Regions from separate parts of the Rummeliibacillus sp. GQ308 genome, predicted to be linked through region 3. Evidence: riboswitches for the same ligand, from Rfam matches in the RefSeq annotation. Region 3 holds a riboswitch; each other region holds the start of a gene.
What was found. A riboswitch is a leader RNA that binds a small molecule or an ion and turns the genes downstream of it on or off. The one in region 3 is predicted to bind lysine.

Region 1: it holds a riboswitch for lysine, as region 3 does, so the genes downstream of both, dapA (4-hydroxy-tetrahydrodipicolinate synthase) here and AC6CHJ_RS13930 (transporter substrate-binding domain-containing protein) in region 3, are expected to answer to the same signal.
Region 2: it holds a riboswitch for lysine, as region 3 does, so the genes downstream of both, AC6CHJ_RS16150 (amino acid permease) here and AC6CHJ_RS13930 (transporter substrate-binding domain-containing protein) in region 3, are expected to answer to the same signal.

The regions. Positions count from the first base shown of each region.
Region 1 covers NZ_JCAXDQ010000003.1:78,464-86,015, forward strand. Annotated here, with positions in the region: gene AC6CHJ_RS12735 (NADH-dependent flavin oxidoreductase) at 110-1,216, opposite strand; gene AC6CHJ_RS12740 (D-glycero-alpha-D-manno-heptose-1,7-bisphosphate 7-phosphatase) at 1,533-2,054, opposite strand; gene AC6CHJ_RS12745 (YsnF/AvaK domain-containing protein) at 2,223-3,251, shown strand; lysine riboswitch at 3,339-3,519, shown strand; gene dapA (4-hydroxy-tetrahydrodipicolinate synthase) at 3,634-4,530, shown strand; gene AC6CHJ_RS12755 (cupin domain-containing protein) at 4,593-5,120, shown strand; gene AC6CHJ_RS12760 (hypothetical protein) at 5,277-7,552, opposite strand, start outside.
Region 2 covers NZ_JCAXDQ010000007.1:41,219-48,770, reverse strand. Annotated here, with positions in the region: gene AC6CHJ_RS16160 (nucleobase:cation symporter-2 family protein) at 1-340, opposite strand, end outside; gene AC6CHJ_RS16155 (xanthine phosphoribosyltransferase) at 354-947, opposite strand; purine riboswitch at 1,073-1,174, opposite strand; gene AC6CHJ_RS16150 (amino acid permease) at 1,379-2,890, opposite strand; lysine riboswitch at 3,031-3,210, opposite strand; gene AC6CHJ_RS16145 (CynX/NimT family MFS transporter) at 3,405-4,619, shown strand; gene AC6CHJ_RS16140 (nitric oxide synthase oxygenase) at 4,678-5,760, opposite strand; gene AC6CHJ_RS16135 (catalase) at 6,275-7,552, shown strand, end outside.
Region 3 covers NZ_JCAXDQ010000004.1:90,132-97,683, forward strand. Annotated here, with positions in the region: gene AC6CHJ_RS13920 (amino acid ABC transporter ATP-binding protein) at 1-45, opposite strand, end outside; gene AC6CHJ_RS13925 (amino acid ABC transporter permease) at 66-812, opposite strand; gene AC6CHJ_RS13930 (transporter substrate-binding domain-containing protein) at 976-1,827, opposite strand; lysine riboswitch at 1,931-2,117, opposite strand; gene AC6CHJ_RS13935 (hypothetical protein) at 2,214-3,668, opposite strand; gene ldmS (L-aspartate--L-methionine ligase LdmS) at 3,860-5,053, opposite strand; gene guaC (GMP reductase) at 5,341-6,324, shown strand; gene AC6CHJ_RS13950 (methyl-accepting chemotaxis protein) at 6,730-7,552, shown strand, end outside.

The DNA.
Region 1 (7,552 bases), on a different contig from region 3:
TATTATAGTTTCATTTTTTCAAAAAACCATATCGCTATAGCTCTTTGCTAAAATGTTCTATAACTAATTCATTATTAGTAGCATACTATTTGTCAAAAATTCTGTCAAGTCAAGCCTTCATTCCAGGAATCCAATTCGGTCTTTTTAGAGCTCCCCACATCGGGTCAGGGATCGCTAATTCTTTCTGCATAGACATATCCATTTCTGTTCTAATGGATGACGGATTTTCTTGCGCTTTTTGTACCCAATCCGGTTCAATTAATAATTCGCGGCCTAATGCCACAAGATCAACACCTGTCTCCAATGCTTTCACTGCATCATCGAAACTATAAATTGACCCTACTCCAATCAAAGCAGTCCGGCCATTGATCGTTTCTATTAACAGTTGGACACGTGTTTTTTCTTGGTCGCCAGTAAAACGATGCGGCTTCGCGAAGAATTCCATATGCGATACATGCAGATAATCCAGCCCTTCTGCGGCCAAAGCATCTACAAGTTGGATAGTATCATCCATTGTAATCCCGTTTTCTTCAGGTTCTTCAGGTGAGAAGCGATAGCCAATGATAAAGGCTTCCTTAGCATGCGTTGCAGCCACTTGTTTTACCTCACGTAAAACCTCTAAAGGAAAGCGCATACGATTTTCAATTACTCCACCATATTCATCGGTCCTTTTGTTCGTGTGGGCAGAGAAAAATTGTTGCAATAAGTATGTGTTAGCTCCATGAATCTCAACGCCATCATAGCCTGCTTCGATCGCACGACGCGTTGTTTCGCCATACGCTTTGACTGCCTCTTTTACTTCATCAGTTGTCATGGGTCTTGGTGTTGCATTGTCTGGATAAGCGACATCACTTGCACTTACGATTTCGCCATTTGGTACCTCTTCTGGAATAGAACGTCTTCCTCCGTGGAAAATTTGAAGCACTGCTTTTGCTCCTCCTGTATGAATCGCATCAGCCACGCGTTTTAGGCTAGGGATAAACTTGTCATCATATCCGGCAAACTGTCCTGGAAAGCCTTTACCGTTTTCTAATACATGCGTGCAGGCTGTCACAATCATACCGACGCCTTCTGAACGGCGTGCATAATAAGCAACCTCCGCATCAGTAACGGTTCCATCGGCATTGCCAGAGTAGTTCGTCATTGGTGCCATCACGACTCTGTTGCGCAATACTACTCCGTTTTTCAAGGTATATTCTTCAAATAAATCTGCCATACATATTGACCTCCTATTTTTCATTTCTTCACTAATTTATCGTATTCTGCAAGTAATCATGTGTCAAAGAATTGAAACTTTCTGGGAAGGCCCCTCTTACTAGTTCACGTTCTCCAATAGTTTTGTGATTACTGAAAAACCCTGAGTTGTATATTTTAAAGATACTAATTTGATGTGGAGATGAAGTGGGAATAGCTGCGTTTTGCTAAGAGTAGTGGTAAGCCCTGAGTTGTCTTCGCTAATCCAACTTCAGCTATTTCGCTGAAAAACAACTGCAATTCAATTTCTCCCGCCCTCTTAGTCTCCTAACATGGAATTACTGATGTGTTATAATCCATTCTGCCGCTTCGCTCAAGTCATTACATACTGCATCGGCTAGTGGATCGCGTTCACCTAAATAAACTGTTTTCGCCCCTGCTTTCTCCCCCGCCATTATATCTGTATCGGTATCACCAACCATAAAGGATTTTGATAAGTCAACTTCATATTTTTTTGCTAGGTCTTCAATTAACTTGCTGTTAGGCTTTCGGCAAGCACAACCAGCTTTTGGTTTATGTGGACAATAGACTGCCTCATCCACACGGGCTCCCTGTTTCTTTAACTCCTCAATCATATGCAAGTGGATTTTTTTCAATTCCGATTCTTTCATATATCCAAGACCTACACCGCCCTGATTGGTGACCACAAACACAAAATCAAAATAGGCATTCAATTTTTTTATTGCTTCAGGAACACCTGGCAAGAAATATAAATCTTTCGGTTTGTTCACAAACTTTACCCTCTTGGTTAGTACCTCATTAATGACCCCATCACGATCTAAAAATACGGCTTTTTTCATATATATAAGCACCTTTCTTTAGCGTTTATCTTCTTCATCATTGTCACATTTTACTAATTCTAAAACAAACATTCTTTTATGCTTAAGCGTTTCGATGAAAGAGATTCGGGTATATTTATGTTGTAATCGCATATCAAAAAAATGAAACAAATAATGGAGGTAATACACATGGATAAAAAAGTATTAGGAATTTATAACTCAAGCGCGGAAGTGATTAAAGCTATTGATGAATATCGCCAAAAAGGATATGCAACTGACGATTTCTCAATTGCCCTTAATACAACAAACTTCCCTTCTGCTCCATCAGTCGTAAAAAATGAAACAGGTGTACTAACAGAAGATGTCGGCGGTCGCAATATGGAAGAAGATGAAGGTTTCTTCGATCGCCTAGCAGCAGTATTTAAAGGTGATTTCCACACAGATGTGGACCATGCATCTTATTACGAATATTTCTTAACACTTGGCTTTGATGAAGAATCTGCTCGTCGCTACGAACGCGATATTAACGATGGCCGTATTCTACTTTTAGCAAACAAAGAAGATGATGCCCTTTTAGGCACTGCTGACCCACTAACACCAGTAGACAACCAAGAGGCAAATGTAGGTCTTGATACCACAGTAGCTACTAATGATACAGTGGATGTTAATAATACAGTGGCAGATGAGCAAACATTAAAATTGCGCAAAGAACAACTTGATGTTGAAAAAGACCAAGTACAAACTGGTGAGGTTGAAGTTCACAAAGATGTTGTGGAAGAACCACAAACAGTCAATGTACCTGTCACACACGATGAAGTGTATGTAGAAAGACGAAAAGTTACTGATGAAGCAGCTGCCACTACAGATGCTTATGCTCCAATGGGTGAAGATGACACCATCCGTATTCCAATCGTCGAAGAACAAATTGAAGTGACGAAAAAACCAGTGGTAAATGAAGAAGTAGTCATTGGTAAAAAACAAGTGACCGAAACAGAACAAGTCACTGATAATCTAAAACGCGAGGAAGCACGCATTGAAACGACTGGTGATGCTTCTGTCACAGATAGCGATGTAGATGATGCAAATCGTGGTGCTATTACCGAGCAAGAACTATACGATCCTGCTAATAAGCACGATAATGACCTTCAAAAAGACAATCTTGATGATACGCTTACAGCTGGCAATATGAATGCCAATATTAAAAACAGAGAAATATAATAATATTTGGCTTTCTATCTTGTAAAAGCATAGCTAGACTGCTATACTTTCTGTAATTGAATATTCACTTATTTCAATATCTTTTGAAATAAGGATAGAGGCGCAAAAACCATGAGTAAGCTGCAAGAGGATGATGAGATCCGACTACTGCAGTGGAAAGGGGAATTTGCCGAAGCTTAGAGAAACTCATATTTCTCTATTGCTGGGCCTGCTGTTGAATAAACACAGGACTGTCATGTAGGAAACTATATGGAGGGCTATCGTACGCATGGAGATGACTTTATGAATTCTCGCAGCAACGTAGTCACATCACGTTGCTGCTTTTTTTGCGTTATTTTCTATACTGCCCTTCTCCAAAAAATGAAAAGGAAGTGGAGAAGCAATGAATTTTGGAAGAATTATAACGGCGATGGTGACCCCATTTGACCAACAAGGAAATATTGACTTTAGAGCTACTCGTGAGCTGATTAATTATCTTATCGAAAACGGCTCAGATGGCATTGTGGTAGCTGGCACTACAGGTGAATCCCCTACACTCACAACGGCAGAAAAAATCAGTTTATTTCAATTTGTCGTAGATGAAGTAAACCATAGGGTTCCTGTTATTGCAGGCACAGGATCTAATAATACAAGGGCATCCATTGAACTGACTAAGTCTGCTGAAGACATAGGTGTGGATGGAATTATGCTTGTTGCACCTTACTATAATAAACCATCACAAGAGGGCCTTTATCAGCACTTCAAAGCAATTGCGGAATCAACACAGCTACCAATCATTCTCTACAATATCCCTGGAAGAAGTGTTGTCAATCTATCCGTTGAAACAGTCACTCGCCTTGCCGCGATTAATAACATCGTGTCCATTAAAGATGCGAGCGGAAACTTGGATGCAATGGCTGAACTCATTACGCAAACACCCAATGATTTCAGTGTCTATACAGGAGAAGACCATTTAACGCTGCCATCTCTATCGATTGGTGCTACTGGCGTTATTTCCGTATCCTCCCATATTATTGGAAATGAAATGCAAGCGATGATGGAAAAGTTTAAAAACGGGGATGTGATGGAAGCTGCGGCAGATCATCGTAGGCTCCTCCCTGTATTCAAAGGATTATTTAGCGCACCTAACCCTTGCCCTGTAAAAGCTGCTCTGAATTTGAGAGGAATAGCAGTAGGCGGTGTACGTTTGCCTTTAATACCCCTTAATGAAGAAGAAACTACTGAGTTACAGCATCTATTGCAGTCTGTATGTAAAGAAGACACAGCTTTAAGAAGCTAACTTAAAATAGGCACCAAAGTTCCGTAAGAAGCGTACAGTATAGTAAAAAAAGGAATGATGTTTTGTATCACTATCATTGTCCATCTTGCGGAACATCCCACGGCTATTATCCGAATAGCCCCTCCCCTTACCAGTTTCAAAATCAATACCAGCAAACCTACCAAAGTCCGAATAGTGTTTATTTAAGAGATTATGGTCCAACACCTTTTGCTGTCAATATAGACACAGCAACAAAACAAAATACGAACTACCGCACAGCGCTGTGGACCGGTGAGCATTTACAGCTTACGCTGATGAGCATTCCAGTCGGAGGAGATATTGGTTTGGAGATTCATCCGAATACGGATCAATTTATTCGCATTGAAGAAGGCGAAGGCCTTGTACAAATGGGCAAAAATAAACAGTTCTTAGACTTCCAGCAACCAGTGCGGGATGATTATGTCTTTTTTGTTCCAGCTGGTACATGGCATAATCTGACCAATACAGGCAACAAACCAATTAAGCTGTATTCGATCTATGCCCCTCCTAACCATCCACGTGGCACGGTCCATCAAACCAAAGCAATCGCCGAAGCGGAGGAACCTCAATAAATAATCATTAAAAAAAGCAGCCTCCTCCTTAAGGACGGTTGCTTTTTTTTAGATAAAGGATGTTTGTACCGTCAACTCTCCTTCTTTTAAATTTGAACAAAAGAAAGGAGAATCTTTTTAATCAAGATTCTCCTTTTCTACTATTATAGAAGTCGCTTATTTCAATGTAGCTGTAATGGTAATAGAAGGATCGTCCATGGATATGCTATAACGTCCTTTCTTTACCGTATAGACAAATTCACGCGGCTTGTCCCCAGTATCGAATGGTACATGTTTAATTAGTTTATGATTTTGATCATAAAAACGCATTTTATTATTACCATATTGAGTATGATTTGACGTTAATACAAATTTAAATTTCGTATCTTTTTCAACGTTCAGCGTATAAAAACGATTGTTTTGATTCGGTTCATTCATTTTTAATTGTGGTGACGTTTCATAGTAAATGCCCACATGCCCTGGAACACCTTTTTTTGTAGATGTCATCGATAATGAATACTTGCCATTTGGCGCATTGGTTGAGAAAAATGTTCTCGAAATTTTAACGACTGGATATGTTTCACCTGTTTCTTTATTCGTCAGTATCAGATTTTCAATCGGCGATTCAAATGAATTTTCGTTTTCTAGTGCATACAGCATGATATGTTTATCAGTTGTTAGGTTAAGATCAACGGATGGTGTAGAATGTTGATAGTACGGCAATTCCACTGCTCCATCTCTACCAGGAAGAAGTTCAGCCATAGTCGTATAGTTATATATTTTTTGATACAGTTTGAAATGGTACGGTGCATTCGGTTCCCCTTGCACTGCCACATAGCGCATACCTTTTTCGAGATAACGTAATTTTTCCGGTACTTCTTCATCCACATCGTTGATTTTTTCTTTTGCGTCACTCATCCAAAAAACCTGATTTGGCACATCTGCATTTCCAGTAAAGTAATAGTTTCCTTCTACTTGATCAACATTGATAGCATAGTATGCAAAGCCCTTGTCATCAAAAGTCCCTGTTGCTTCTTCATTCACAGCTAGTGGTTCATATGTTGCTGTGGCAGAAGGTTGATCAAACGATATTTTTTCATTAAGTTCAGCGAAGCCTGCGATAAGTTCTTTTTCTAAAGCATCCGTGTTGATTGTTTCTTGTTGCTGTGCTGCTTCTTTTACAAGTGCACGTCGTGAAACTTTGCTATCTCGCAGTACTCTCTCGGCTCCCTTCGTATCAAATTTCACATTAGGATATTCGGGTGCTTTTGCGGCCGTAAACACAACATTTGCCGCCAATACTTGTGCAGTTAAAGCATCGATTTTTTGTTGTATTGTCGCTGATTTATCAGTAGACACTTTTTCAAATGCTTTAGTTGCATTCTCTAACGCAACATCTTCACGCGAACCAACTAATTCACCCTTTCTGTAAATATTCCCTTTATATTCCCCATCTAAAATCTCGCCATTCGCATGTTCAATCTCTTGTCTACCATATAAAAAATCTAATTTTTCTCTGATGGCTTTATCATTCGCTATAGTTGCATCTGTATGCTCTAGCTTTCCTATAATCTTTTTTAAATCGTTCATTTGCACTGTTAGTGTTAGATAGGCATCATGAGAATCTGATTCATCTTCAGTAATCCATTCTACATAGTCTCCAAAAATTGCATCGAAATGCTCTGTATAGTTTTTCAGTAACTCTGCAATTTTTGTATTTAACACTGCTGAATCTATTTTTGACGCTGTACTTAGCTTTTTGACTTTATCTAATTGTTCTAAGTAGTTTTGTGTACTTACACTGCGTATTCTCTTTCCGTTTTCATAAATGTACCCATCAATAGAACCATCTGCAAGCATATTATTGTAATAATATGTGCTTCTACCATCTGAAATCACTTTATTCTTAGGTGCAGGCAGCCCCTTTTCGTATAATTTGCCCTTATAAAGCATTGCTTGAGAAATACGTCCATCTTTAAATAAATAAGTTTTCTTTTTATAGCCGGCAAAATGATAACCTTTCGATAAAATACCATTTGTATAAAGTCTCAAACGATTAAAGTTATAATAATCATGATCGTTGTCGTAAAAGTATCCAATAACATAATCACCTTTTTTTATTGATTTATTTTCATACAATTTCTCGTTTGAATTGACAAAAATCCGTTTTGTTAAAACACCATCTTGGTAATAAAGGTCATTCAACTCACCTACAAAAAAGCTTTTACCTTGAATCAATTTTCCATCTTTAAACGCATATTTATAATCACGTGTTATATATAAACCTTTTTCAAGTTGCCCATTACGATATAGCTTTAAATTTTTTCCGCTACCATATTTAACGCGGCCAGGTGCTAGTGAGCCATCTTTATATAAGCAACCTTTATATACTTTGTAACCTTTCATTGGCTTACCCGTTGCCTTACTTAAGAGTACGCCATCTTTTAGTTGTA
Region 2 (7,552 bases), on a different contig from region 3:
TACCAAAGAAACCTGAAATCAAAACAATAATTAAGCCTGAAGTGATGACCGCACCATAAATTGAACCAAGGCCATATTTGTCGCCAATGCCAATAATAGGTGTAACGGCTGTAAACGTACACCCGAGCACTAAAGGAAGGCCAATACCAAATACTTTGCCTCGTGCAACTTGCAATAATGTAGCAATCCCACACATCATGATATCAATCGAAACTAAGTACGTTAGTTGTGTTGTATTAAACTTTAACGCCCCACCAATTATAAGCGGCACTAATATAGCACCTGCATACATCGCCAATAAGTGTTGAATGCCCAGTGTTGCAAGTTTTGCTTTGTTCATTCTTTGCCGCCTCCTAAGAAAATTGGATTTCTTTGTTTTCTAATGATGAAACAATTGCCAGTGAATCCACTCGATATCCTTTGTCGCGTAAAACCTGACCACCTTGTTGGAATCCCTTTTCGATAACAATACCGAGACCGCTAATAGTTGCCCCTGCTTGTTCGATAAGATGAATTAAGCCTTTAGCTGCTTCGCCATTAGCTAAAAAATCATCAATGACAAGTACTACATCATCTTCTGTTAAGTAATCTTTTGACACTGTCAGCGTGCTAGTTACTTTCTTAGTGAATGAATATACTTCAGTTGTATATAGGTTATCAATCAACGTCACCGATTTGCTTTTACGTGCAAAGACTACAGGCACTTCTAATAGAAGGCCAGCCATCACAGCTGGTGCTATGCCGGATGATTCGATTGTTAATATTTTTGTAATTCCTTCATTTTTATAAAGCTCCGCGAATTCTTGACCAATTTTTTTCATCAATTGTGGATCAATCTGATGATTTAAGAAAGAATCTACTTTTAAAACTCCCTCTGATATTACTTTCCCTTCGTTTACGATTTTATCCTGAAGTGCTTTCAACACGAGGAACTCCCTTCTTTTCATTAGCACTTCTGCTTTTTTACGTACAAAAAAGCCGAAGAACTAATACATCCAATCATCTACGAGTGGAGCAAAGTCCTTCGACTTATTGTCGAAAGTAATAGCAAATAGAATGTAATGAACAAACTATTTACTAGATTGCTTCTCATAGTCAGATCATTTACGGTAATCTGGTAGAAACTTGCAGGCCATATCCCTGCTATTATATGAGTGAATGTTATGTAATTTTGATTATCTTTATTATAGCATGTAAAACGTAAAATTCAATATAAATTCTCTTTGTAAGTGTTGGTAAATAACCCAAAACCGAATAAACAGATTAATTATTCTGATAGAAACATTTAAAAAGCGAACATTATGTAAAACGAAACGGCTCAATTCACAACAAAAAAGCTAATCTACCAACGTTGATAGATTAGCCTTCAAGATTTAAATTATTGTACTTGGCGTTTCGTTGTCAGATCTGCCTCTTCTAGACGTACAACCTTTGTTTTGCATTTCAGTTTATGGCCAAACCAGATAATAAGGAAGATTGGCAAGCCAATATAGGATACTAGGATGCCATACCAATCAATATGGTCGCCTGTAAACGCTGTGTAGTTTTGTCCTAAGATAACAATCGCACAAAGGACAAAGGCAAAAATCGGACCAAACGGGAAAAATTTAGAGCGATAAGGCAACTCTGAGAGATCACGGCCCTGTGCCACAAATGCTTTTCGGAAACGATAATGGCTGGTCGCTATACCAAGCCATGCAATGAAACCGCACATACCAGAAGCGTTTAAAAGCCAGATATACACTGTTCCAGATCCAAAAAATGATGCCAAAAAGGATAAACAAGCCACTGCTACTGTTAAAACAAGTGCTGCAACAGGAACACCTCGGTTGTTTAGCTTTTTGAAAATCTTCGGTGCATTACCTTCCACTGCTAATTCACGTAATGTACGAGATGCTGCATATAACCCTGAGTTGCCGGCTGAAAGAATCGCCGTAAGAATAACTGCGTTCATCACAGAAGCAGCAAAGGCAATGCCTGCATTTTCAAATATTAATGTAAAAGGACTTACTGCCACGTCATCGCTATTTGCTAAACGTGCATCCGTATAAGGAATTAATAAGCCAATCGCTAAGATAGCTAAAACATAAAACAATAGAATTCGCCAAAAGACCGAGCGCACAGCCTGTGGGATTGTTTTTTCAGGATTTTCCGTTTCACCAGCTGTAATCCCAAGCAATTCTGTCCCTTGGAAGGAGAAGCCTGCAGCTAAGAAAATGCCTAATGTAGCAAAAAATCCACCATGGAAAGGCGCGTCGCCTTTAAAGAAATTAGTAAATCCGACCGGAGCATGTCCGCCGAGAATACCAAAAATCATTAAGAAACTAATGATGATAAATATAATAATTGTTGCCACTTTAATAAGCGCAAACCAATATTCGCTTTCGCCAAAACTTTTCACTGACAAAAAGTTTAAAGTAAAGATAATTATAAGAAATGCAGCGCTCCAAATAAATGAAGGTGTATGTGGGAACCAATATTTCATAACAATCGCTACAGCTGAAATTTCAGCTGCAATCGTTACTGCCCAGTTGTACCAATAATTCCAACCAAGCGCGAATCCTAATGAAGGATCAACAAATTTGGAAGCATACGTGCTGAATGATCCTGATACAGGCATATAAGCGGCCATTTCCCCTAAACTTGTCATAAGGAAAAATACCATTACACCAATTAGTCCATAAGCTAACAATGCTCCTCCGGGACCCGCTGCTGCAACCGAGTTGCCGCTTGCTAGAAGTAGGCCTGTACCGATTGTACCGCCAAGTGAAATCATGGAAATATGGCGGCTTTTTAAGCTGCGTTTCAGTTTCTGTTGTGTATTTGAATGAGAATCATGTTTAATGTTTGTTCGTATTCCTGCATTTGTATGTGTTTCTACTCTATTCATAACTCTCCTCTTTCCGTTTTTCATTGCAAGAAAAGGTCGAGCTGAAGGTATTCTTCGCAGCTGTCTATAACAGCTAAAATTTAAATAAAAAAGCCATCACATATATAACTGAGATGGCGTCCGAATTCCCCATCAACCTTGATCAAGATAGCTCAACACGCCGACATTGGCGTGACAGTTCTGCACCTTTCGATAGCAGCCCCAGCACTAGCAATAAAAAGCTTGCTTGTACTTCGGCAATATTCCCTTTTTAATCGAGTCCTAAACGCTTTCTCGCCTCGTCGATTATACTCATGAATACCGCGACCTCTACCTCATCTATTGGATGAGGCATGCAATATATAGTTTTAAGTTACCTACATTGTAATATATTAAGCACATGACTACAAGGGTAAATAGAAAATTACTATATTTTAGAAAGAAGGGGACATGTTTTGTAAAACAAATATTGATAAAGCAAAATGATTCCTGTACGTTTTTAATATCTATTAAAAATTCAAAAGGAGGATTTCCTTTGGCTTCAGAACAAGCTACGAACCGAAACAAGAAGCTGTCATGGGACAAAAAAACATGGCTTTTAGTGCTCGGTATTATCTTTATCGCCACAACTTTGCGATCCCCTCTCACTGCTGTTGGCCCTATCATTGCAGATATTAAAGAAGGGCTCACTATATCAAATGTGTGGGCGGGATTGATTACAACTATCCCCTTGCTTGCATTTGCAGTTATTTCACCATTTGTCCCTAAAATTTCACAGCGTGTTGGATTTGAAAGAACATTGTTATCAGCCTTAATACTTTTGGCTATAGGTATCTTAATGCGTTCAGCGGGCAGTATCTTTTTCTTATTCTTTGGAACGATTATCATCGGAGTTGCTATTTCATTTGGCAATGTCCTCTTGCCTGCTCTTATTAAATTAAAGTTTCCTCTTCAAGTAGGATTATTAACAGCACTTTATTCTGTTTCCATGAACCTATCCGCCAGTATAGCAGCGGGCGTGAGCAATCCAATAGCAGAAACAACAATCGGATGGAAGGGAGCTCTTGCCTGTTGGGGTATTCTGGCCATTCTCGCTATCATAGTATGGTTACCGCAGCTGCAGAATCATGTGAAGGTGACAAACAACAATGAACCTTCTCAACGCACTAAACCTATGTGGAAGTATCCTCTTACTTGGGCTATCACCTTCACGATGGGGCTACAATCCCTGTTGTTTTATACGACGGCTACTTGGATTCCAGGGCTGCTTGAAACCCAAGGCATGAGCCCGAGCAAAGCGGGATGGATGTTTTCTATTCTACAGATAGCACAATTGCCAATGACTTTTTTAACCCCGATTCTTGCAGGTAAAAAAGCTGACCAAAGACCGCTCGTTGCATTATTGTCACTGTTTTACTTTGCAGGCTTCGCAGGTATATTTATGAATTGGACAGAGCTTACATTGTTATGGATGTTAATGATTGGATTCGCTGGAGGGGCATCCTTTAGTCTTTCTATGATGCTTTTCTCTCTTCGTTCACGCAACGCTCAAGAAGCAGCTGAACTTTCAGGCACCGCACAATCCATCGGGTATTTGCTCGCTGCAGTAGGACCTGTACTATATGGTTTTATCCATGATAGCTTTAATAGTTGGCATGCTGCGAACAGCTTATATCTTATTGTCACAGTCCTTTTGTTCGTCTTTGCATTCATTTCTGCTAAAGACCGATTTGTAACGAAAGAACAATAGCAAAAGCGCCATTAGCTTGTAGCTAATGAGCGCTTTTTCATTCTTATTCTTCTCTGCTTTATCTGTCTCCCACCCCTTTGAAAGGTGATGGCCGATACATATAAGATGGAGTGTTCTTTTTATTTTTATACGGTTTATGGAAGATATGCGTTAAAGCCGGCGATAGAGGCGGAATAAGCCAAGTCCAATTGCCTGTCACATCTCTATTTTCCGCTTCTTCGTTCATTTCAAAACGTTTAAATTGCTGTGCTGCAGTGTGATGATCCACAATGCTGACACCATCTTCCCGGAAGGAATACAAAACGGCTTCATTTAATTCAATTAGTGCACGATCTTGCCACAAGTTTGTGTTTGATCGCATATCTAAACCCATCTTCTTCGCAATGAAAGGAAGCTGATTATAACGATTTTCGTCTGCAAGATTTCTTGCACCAATTTCCGTTCCCATATACCAACCGTTAAAAGGAGTAGCAGTATAGACGACTCCCCCTATCTCAAGAGGCATACTTGAAATGATAGGAACTGCATACCACTTTAAATGCAACTCAGAAAACCAGCTATATTCCGGATGCCTGATTTCCACTTCATTTATGTATATAGAAGGAATCTCAAAGAACTTAGGTGGCTGATTATCAACTTGAATAACTAAAGGCAACACGTCAAATTGCCCTCCCTTCCCTTTCCATCCAAGTTTTAAGCACTCATTTGTAAAAGCAACCGAATCCGCATCACCCACAATGGTTTGATCTTCACATTCATAACCCGCATAGCGTATCAATTGATGATTCCAAATATGGACACGGCCAGGCTCAAAAATTGTGATAACAGGCTTGATTTTCCCATTATTGAAGGCATATTCAATATGATTGATCAATTTTTGAAAAATAGTTTCTTCTTCTAATACACCCCGTTCATCCTTCACCTGAAGGGTTTTCCAAAACAATCTACCTATACACTTATTGCTGTTCCTCCAAGCTACCTGAGCACCGTAGCTTAATTCTTCAGGAGTATGCTTATAACTTCCATTTTCCTCTAATTCTTGACGTACCTCTTTCAAACGATGATCTAATTGCTCATCCGGCAAATGATTCTCTTTATAATATAAAGTCAAAAAAGCGACTGCTTCATCTATTATGGCCATTATGTCCTCCTCGACCTGTCATTACCCCTATGATAAATCAAAAAAATCAGTGAAAAAATATGTAGATTATATATTCATTTATAAAGAATTGGAGAAATAGCATCAGCTTATTCAATGTTGGTAAAAGGAATAGATTTGGTTATGTATTCATAGCGTATAGTAATAGATATATATTTTCATTTATACCTATCCATAGCCTCCCAATGATAATAGTAATTATTATAAATAAGTTGTTAATACAGTTAATATAATAAAAGAAGTCAAATAAAATATGTTTTCCAAACCATTTAAATTACATCTAAACTGTATTACTGGCAACGTTTAACGTTGAATTATCAACTTTTATTTCCCACAATTTACGGAAGCAAATTAATTGACAAACACCGTATTATTTATATTCTATTCTTTAAGATATAAATTCCTTAAAAATAATTATTATAATTTACATTTAGCTATGACTCTGTTATAGTTATTTTCGAAGAGATAATTCTATAGATTTAAGGGGGAATTATGAATGGCAAACGACCAAAATAAAAAATTAACAACTGCGGCTGGTGCACCTGTCGTAAGCAATACAAATTCAATGACAGCAGGCAAACGTGGTCCAGTTCTATTGCAAGATGTTTATTTAATTGAAAAACTAGCAAACTTTAACCGTGAAGTGATTCCTGAACGTCGTATGCACGCAAAAGGATCAGGTGCATTCGGAACATTTACTGTAACGCACGATATTACAAAATATACAAAAGCGGCTATCTTCTCTGAAATTGGCAAGAAAACAGACATGTTCGCTCGATTCTCAACAGTAGCCGGCGAACGTGGTGCTGCTGATGCAGAACGTGACATCCGTGGTTTTGCATTAAAATTCTACACAGAACAAGGTAACTGGGACTTAGTCGGAAATAATACACCTGTATTCTTCTTCCGTGATGCCATGCATTTCCCTGATTTAAACCATGCTGTTAAACGCGACCCTCGTACAAATATGCGTTCCGCGAATAACAACTGGGACTTCTGGACAAATCTTCCCGAAGCATTACACCAAATCACATATGTAATGGGCGACCGTGGAATTCCTACTGACTACCGCCATATGCATGGTTTTGGTTCTCATACGTATTCAATGATTAACGCTAATAATGAGCGCGTGTATGTTAAATTCCACTTTGAAACACAACAAGGAATTAAAAACTACACTGACCAAGAAGCAGCAGAAGTAGTTGCAAATGACCGTGAGTCTTCACAACGTGATTTATACGAAGCAATCGAACGCGGCGAATTCCCTAAATGGAAAATGTCTATCCAAGTGATGACAGATGAACAAGCGCGTAACCACCGCGACAATCCATTCGATTTAACAAAAGTATGGTATAAATCTGAATACCCACTAATTCCAGTAGGAGAATTTGAATTAAATCGCAATGCAGAAAACTACTTTGCTGATGTAGAACAAGCTGCATTCCAACCATCAAATGTAGTGCCTGGTATTAGCTTCTCACCAGACCGCATGTTGCAAGCTCGTTTATTCTCCTATGCAGATGCACAACGCTACCGCCTAGGTGTGAATAATTTCCAAATTCCAGTAAACGCACCAAAATGCCCAGTGCATAACTTCCATCGCGATGGCGCTATGCGTGTTGACGGCAACTTAGGTAGCACACTTCACTATGAGCCAAATAGCTATGGTGAATGGAAAGAACAACCTGAATTCAAAAACCCAGCTGAAGAAGCAGGTCCAGCAGATATTTATGATTTCCGCGAAGATGACTCTAACTACTTCGAACAACCAGGA
Region 3 (7,552 bases):
TCCAAAGGATTTATTGAGATGCATGATATCGATAATATTTTCCATAGAATCCCCCTTCTCTGTTATTAAGATGCCTTCTGTCCATTCAGCATTTCTTGGTTATCTATCAGTTGGTATGTTGCATTACCGGCAAGTTTTCTTTCGAAATATCTTAATATTTGCGTCACTATAATATTCATAATCATATAGAGGATACAGGCGACAAAGAATGACTCAAAGTAGCGGAAGTTATTGCCTGCTATCGTCTTCGTTTGGAAGAATAATTCGGTAACACCGATGACATTTAACACTGATGTATCTTTAATATTCATAATGTATTGATTGCTTGTAGCTGGCAAAATATTGCGCATTACCTGTGGCAAAACGACATGAACCATCGTTTGCCAATGATTCATACCAATCGCGCGTGCTGCTTCAAATTGTCCATTGTCGATGCTAATAATGCCGCCTCGTACGATTTCTGCCATGTAAGCCCCTGTATTGACAGAAACAATGAACATTGCCGCAAATGTACGGTTCATATCAATGTGAAATATCAGGTCAGAACCAAAGTAAACAACCATCGCTTGCACAATCATTGGGGTTCCGCGGAAAAATTCCACATATACCGATAAAATGATGCTTACGCATTTTAAAAATACTCTTTTAATTCTACTTTTGCTTTTCGGGATTGTATGAATAATACCGATGATTAAGCCAATTAAGGCGCCAAAAATTGTACCAACTGTCGCAATGAGCAACGTCATCCATGCGCCTCTTAAAAACATTGGCCAATTATTGACGATAATCTCTATAAACCATTCTAAACTCATCTATTTTCCTCCTCCAAACAGCGCCTTAACAGATGCTTATGTCTCTCGTATAACAAGCTTTAATCATTGCCATATCCTTTTGGCGTGAATGTTACATGTTAAAGCGCAATTGATGCAAAGCTAGTGAAAGCTGAAGAGGACTTTCACTAAGTTAACTTTTGCATTATTTGGCTGCTGGTTGTTGTTTAATGGCATCATCCATCATTTTTGTACGCTCTTCTTCTGAGATGCCTTTTAGTATTTCATTGATTTTCTTTGTTAATTTGCTATCTTTCGGAATACCCACTGCTGTTTGTGTATCTTCTGCCGCTGTTTTAAATCCTTTGCCTTCGCTAAATTCAACCATTTTAAATTGATCATTGGCAGAAGTTGCCGATACTGCTTCTGGTTTCTCTGAAACATATGCATCCATCTTGCCTGCTTGTAAAGCCACACGCATAGCGGAGAAATTATCCGTTGCTGTTTGTTTTTTTACGCCTGGAATTTGATCAATAACTGTGTAGTGGAATGTATTTAATTGAGCTGTTACTCTTGCCCCTTTAAAATCTTCAATTGAAGTGGCATTTTCATATTTACTTCCTTTTTTAACGACCATTACTAGATGAGATGTGTAGTAATTGTCAGAGAAGTCGATTGTCTTTTTGCGTTCTTCAGTAGGAGACATTCCTGCAATAATTGCATCTATCTTACCTGAAGCTAAAGCTGGCACTAAACCGTCCCATTCCATTTTAGAAATGACAAGTTTTTTCCCTAAGCCATCTGCAATTTTTTTGGCAATTTGAACATCATACCCACCTGCATACTCAGCGTTCCCTTGAATGGCAACCGCACCATTAGAATCGTCACCTTGCGTCCAGTTAAATGGCGGATAACCTGCTTCCATGCCGATTGTAAATGTGTCGCTTCCTTTGCTGCCTGAAGACTTTGCATCACCTGATTCTTTAGAACTACACCCTGTTAGAATTAACACAGCAATTAGTAAAATACTTGATAACAGTGTTCCTATTTTTTTCATATTGATCTCTCCCTTTTTTCTAAATAAAAAAGACTAGAATTATAGACCCGAGTTGAACTCAGGGCTACGTAATTCTAGTCCTAAATCCTCTACTTATATCCCAATTTGAGATAGCACAACTCAATAAACCATAGAAATTTATTGAGACAGTCCTGCAGTTATTCACTGCAGACCCAGCATGCAACAATGAGAAACTTGTTACACACTTCGGCAATATTTCCTTCTTCTTAGACTCATCGCTTTCTCTAACTCCACTAAGAACTAATAAATACTGCGCCTCTACCTCACCGTATAAGTGAGGCTATATTTAGTTATGTTTTAAACAGTCTACAATAGGGATGGAATGTATGTCAATAATATTTCAACAATTTAAAAGATTCTATCCATCAATCTTCCTCATATTCTTCTTCTGCATAATAGACTTCCCCGCTCATAGCATTAATAGCCATGATTTCTTTTCCAACTGGAAATTCGGCTTCATAAGTCAAATCGTATATTATTAGGTCTTCATCTTCTTCATCATTGACCTCAGTTCGTGCAAGATGCATTTCCAGCTGTTCTTTAAATTTAGCGTCGGCTTCCTCTAAAGTCAGGACTGGTACAATGTCAAGGGTATTTAACTTCCCTTCGTTTGGCAACAGCAGCGAACATTCACGAATAATCCCCGTATATTTCCCTACATTGATATGAATGGTGTAATCACTTAATAGGACACCCTTATGCTGTCTTATAAATGAAAATGTTGTATATGGCTCAAAGTCAAAGTCTGCGTCAAACTCATCCTCTTCTTCTAACTCCAACTCTTCAAAGAATTGTCGTTCCTCTTCTGACAAGTCTTCTTCTGTTATTATGCCATATGACGAATACTCCATTTCCCCTTGCTGTACTTCTAACAGGTACTTTTCATGGACATCCCCCACAATCGCCTCTAGGAACATTTTTGCTTTATTAGCTAATGTAGCTTCTGGCAGTTCTTCTTTCTGCTCTTCCCACTCTACCAGCGATTCGTATTCCATAAACATAGAATCTATGTTTTCAATTTTAATAACAGGTTCTTCTTCATCGATGTTTTTCGAACTGCCTGTATACCAAAAACGATTCGCCCCGTCCTCAATCAATTGCATATCATCAGTTACACCAAGCAATGTCTTTACGCTCTCGGTTACTGTAACGGGCTCAAAGGAATTCGCATTTTGCTCCCCATATTCCATAAAATCTTCTTCGTATTGGAGACTACCGTCTACATGTACTCTAAAAGTCCCACTTTTTGGTTTGTAGAGAAGCTGTAATTCCCCATTCAAGTCTGTAATCGCAAGTTCGACAAGCGGTTGTTCAAAAAGAATTTCCTTAGCATCTTCAGCAGAAATCTGAATATCTGGATAGGCTAACTGATAATATGACTGATTAAAAGTAGCCGACAGGATAAAACCTTGTTTATTTATTTCTAACGTCACACCTGAATTAGGCAAGAATAGATTTAGTGCAACATCTTTTGCTTCAAACGTTAACAAGTATGATTCACCATTCCATTCAGAAATACTGCGGAAAGTAAGATCCTTTTGATAGAATTCATCTATAAAATCTTCCGCAATTCCCATTAAATCCTCTTGGGTTAATTCTTCATACTCATCAAGTGACACATCATTGTGTTCCAGGATGTCTTCCATTTCAATTAAAAGTGATGCTAATTTTCCGTCTTCTGTTACTTCAATTTGCCCGTAAGGCAGCTCTCTATTTAAGTCAACAATTTCTCCAACTGTTGGATCGTCCTCATCGTACTGAATAGCAATGACTGGACGTCCAATCATATAATCGCGTAATATAAATTCCCAGCTCTTCATTGGTTTTCTCCCCATATTCATTTAATTTTCTATATCTACTTATCAATTGGTTATTATTGTTCATCTATAATAAAAGTGCTCTTTCTACTAAAAGTAGGATCTTCTTTGTTAATTTTACAGTGCTACTACTAAAAAATTCTACCATAAATAATACGTTTGGGCTTAAACAAATCAAAAAAAAGCCAGAGGATTTAATCCTCTGGTCCGTTTTCTAAAACATTTTTTTCCATAAGTTCTTTTTCATACCGTTCAATTTCTTCGATTGAATCTGCATACCAGACTCCGGTAAATCTTGATGGTATTTTCCCCTCGAAATAATCTCCATCATAGTAGGCTAATGGGAATAGTACGCCTTTTTCTACATACTCTTTTATCGCTGTATAGAATGCATCACGTTGATCATTTGATCGGTAAGCTAAAAACTTGTTTACCGGCTTTCCAAGTTGTTCGTGCAGCAATAACATGGATGTAGAACCATTCTGTCTAAAGTTCAAGTCGATAGCTTTTACTTGCCCATTCTTTGTTATTACAAGGTCAAACCCCGCTACACCGATAAACCCTTTTTCTACGCCACAGTCCATAATTTCTCGACCTGCCTGAATGATTTCTTCCGGTACATTTTCTACTAGCACATTACCACTGTACTTTCCGTTGTCATCTGTAATTTGCTTTGATGCACCAATAAATTTTATCCCTAGTTCCTTAGAATAAAGGTATTGGCAGCAATAATTTTCTTCAATATCAAGACACTCTTCAACAATAACCATTTTCGCATCTTCACTTTTAAACTTGTGGATGGCCTCGGCTAGCTGATCGTCAGTGTGACAAATCATCACGCCATAGCCCCCTGATGAAGGCAAGTCTTCACCTTGTTTTAAAATAAGCGGTAGCTTCCATGATTTAAGCTCTTCCTCTAATTGATTTATACAAACAACGTCTCGTTTAGGGACATACTTTTTTGGAATGATAGCATCAATATTGGCCTTACAGTTCAAATAATTAAACATTTCTGCATCCATCCAATAACACTCTCGATTGATTTCATCTTCATCATATAAATAATGGAAAACTATTTTCTTTTTCTCTTGACTCCACTTGTGCAAAATAGCTTCATATTCTTCTTGGTTTCCATATTGATAGGGTTGTTCAGGAATTTCTACCCCTACTATTTCGAACAGTTCTTTGATTTTGTCTGTTTGCGTGGCTTTATGAACCAGCGTTGGCAAATTTGAGATAACTAATTCTCTAGCTGTTAAAAAGTCTAATTGTTCCATATCTTGGGACATCCATGGGTTTTCTTTATATGATGGTCTTGGGCTGTAAACGGCGTCCTCTCCGTAAATTTGCTTCAATGTAAAGGTTGGTTTCACGACTAGCTGATCCATATAATCTTCTCCTTTTCTATAACCATGATATGGCTGTTTTTTTAGTATCTATTGTGTTTCAGTCAGTTGATTGAATCTTCTTTAGGCAATATAGCTGTATAGCTTTCAAAAATCCCTTACAAGGATGCTATTAATTACCCCTTACTCTCTAACAAGAAACTATATTTCAAAAAGATAACTAAAATCTAAAAGACCTTTACAAATAACTAAAAATAATGTAAATTATCAAATGGCGAACGTTTTATAAATAAATAAAAAATAATATTCGACTTTAGGGGTGTTCCTTTATGGATAATGTATTTGATTACGAAGATATTCAGTTGATTCCTGCAAAATGTATTGTGAATAGTCGATCAGAATGTGATACAAGTGTGACACTTGGCGGACATACTTTTAAACTTCCAGTGGTCCCTGCAAATATGCAAACAATTATTGATGAAAAGGTAGCAATCCAGTTAGCTGAAAATGGCTATTTCTATATCATGCATCGTTTTAATCCGGAACAACGCGCAGACTTTATCAAAGATATGCATGCACGCGGTTTAATCGCATCTATCAGCGTTGGTGTTAAATCGGAAGAATATGACTTTATTGAGACATTAGAAAAAGACGGGCTAACACCTGAATTCATTACTATTGATATTGCTCATGGACATTCCAATGCAGTCATTAACATGATCCAGCATATTAAAAAACATCTCCCTCAATCATTTGTCATTGCAGGTAATGTTGGAACACCAGAAGCAGTTAGAGAATTAGAAAATGCTGGTGCAGATGCAACAAAAGTAGGCATTGGACCAGGTAAGGTATGTATTACTAAGATTAAAACTGGCTTTGGCACAGGCGGTTGGCAATTAGCTGCACTTCGCTGGTGTTCTAAAGCTGCTACTAAACCAATTATTGCTGATGGTGGCATTCGCACACACGGTGATATTGCTAAATCTGTACGTTTTGGCGCTTCTATGGTGATGATTGGCTCTCTATTCGCTGGTCATGAAGAATCACCTGGCGAAACAATCGAAATAAACGGCAAACTATATAAAGAATACTTTGGCTCTGCATCTGAATTCCAAAAAGGGGAACGTAAAAATGTAGAAGGCAAAAAATTGCATGTTGAACATAAAGGGCATTTAAAAGACACCCTAATTGAAATGGAACAAGATTTACAGTCATCTATTTCATATGCAGGCGGTACAAAACTAGACGCAATTCGCAATGTTGATTATGTAATTGTAAAAAATTCAATTTTCAACGGAGATAAAACATATTAATTTTCTTTATCAGACAAATAAAAAAGCCCTCTACGTCATGCCATATGCTGATCGTAGAGGTTTTTTTCTACCCATTATTAAAAATATTTACTATTATCCGATAAATATTTTGGAAAACTATCACTATACGATTCTTTATGTGATAAAATTAGCTCGCAATTAAGGTAAAAGACACTCATATGCACTATGTACATAACAGAATAAGGTAAATAAAGGATCTAAAATCCACACGGCTTAGGCTTTTAACCTTTTCTAAAAACATGAGTGAACCCAAAAGTCTTGATAGGAATCAGCACCCTTAAAGTAATTTGGTTAATGAATGCTCAGCGGACTTCCAACGAGTAAAGTAGTCACTAAACTTTCTTGCAGCATATTAAAGTTTTAGTATAAGAGAGGTAAACGCGAGTGAAAAAATTATTTAACTGGAGTCTGCGTTCTAAGTTAATTGGAGCTTTTTCAATTTTCTTGATTATTCCTTCGTTGCTGATGGCTACGATTTCTTACAGTAGCACAAAATCACAAATTAAGCAGGAACAACTGAATAGCGCTAATTCTACTATTAAATTGTTGAATACAAATATAACGAATACTATTCAACCTAAAATCCATGATGCAACTTATTTATCTAAACACATTTCTAAAGGTTTAATCGATTCTTCAAAGGATTCAGAGCTTCGAAAGATATTAAATCAATATATTAACGAACATCCTGAGACAGCAATGGCTTATGTAGGTACAGAAAAAGGCGAAATGATCCGTATGCCTTATGCTACATATCCGAAAGACTATGACCCACGAGAGCGTCCTTGGTACCAAGAAGCAAAGGATAAGTCAGGAGATGTGGCAATTACGGAGCCCTACACTTCAACTTCAACTGGCGAGTACGTGGTAACTATTACAAAAACATTAGCAGACGGATCAGGCGTCATAGGCATTGATATTAAAATCAATGCTTTAAGAGACATTTCAAACCAAGTGAAAATTGGAAAGCTAGGTTTTATTTCTTTATTAAGTGATGGTGGAAAGTATATTGCAGATCCGAAGGCAGATAGTGGATCAGCTCCTAAAGAAACTTATATGAAGGAAGTATTAAATAAAGCAAAAGGTCAGACAGAGACAGAAGAACACAATATCATATACCTCACAAATAATGAAACAGGTTGGAAAGTTGTCGGCACCACATTCAAATCAGAAGCAGATAAAGCGGCAGCATCTACACTTTACTTAG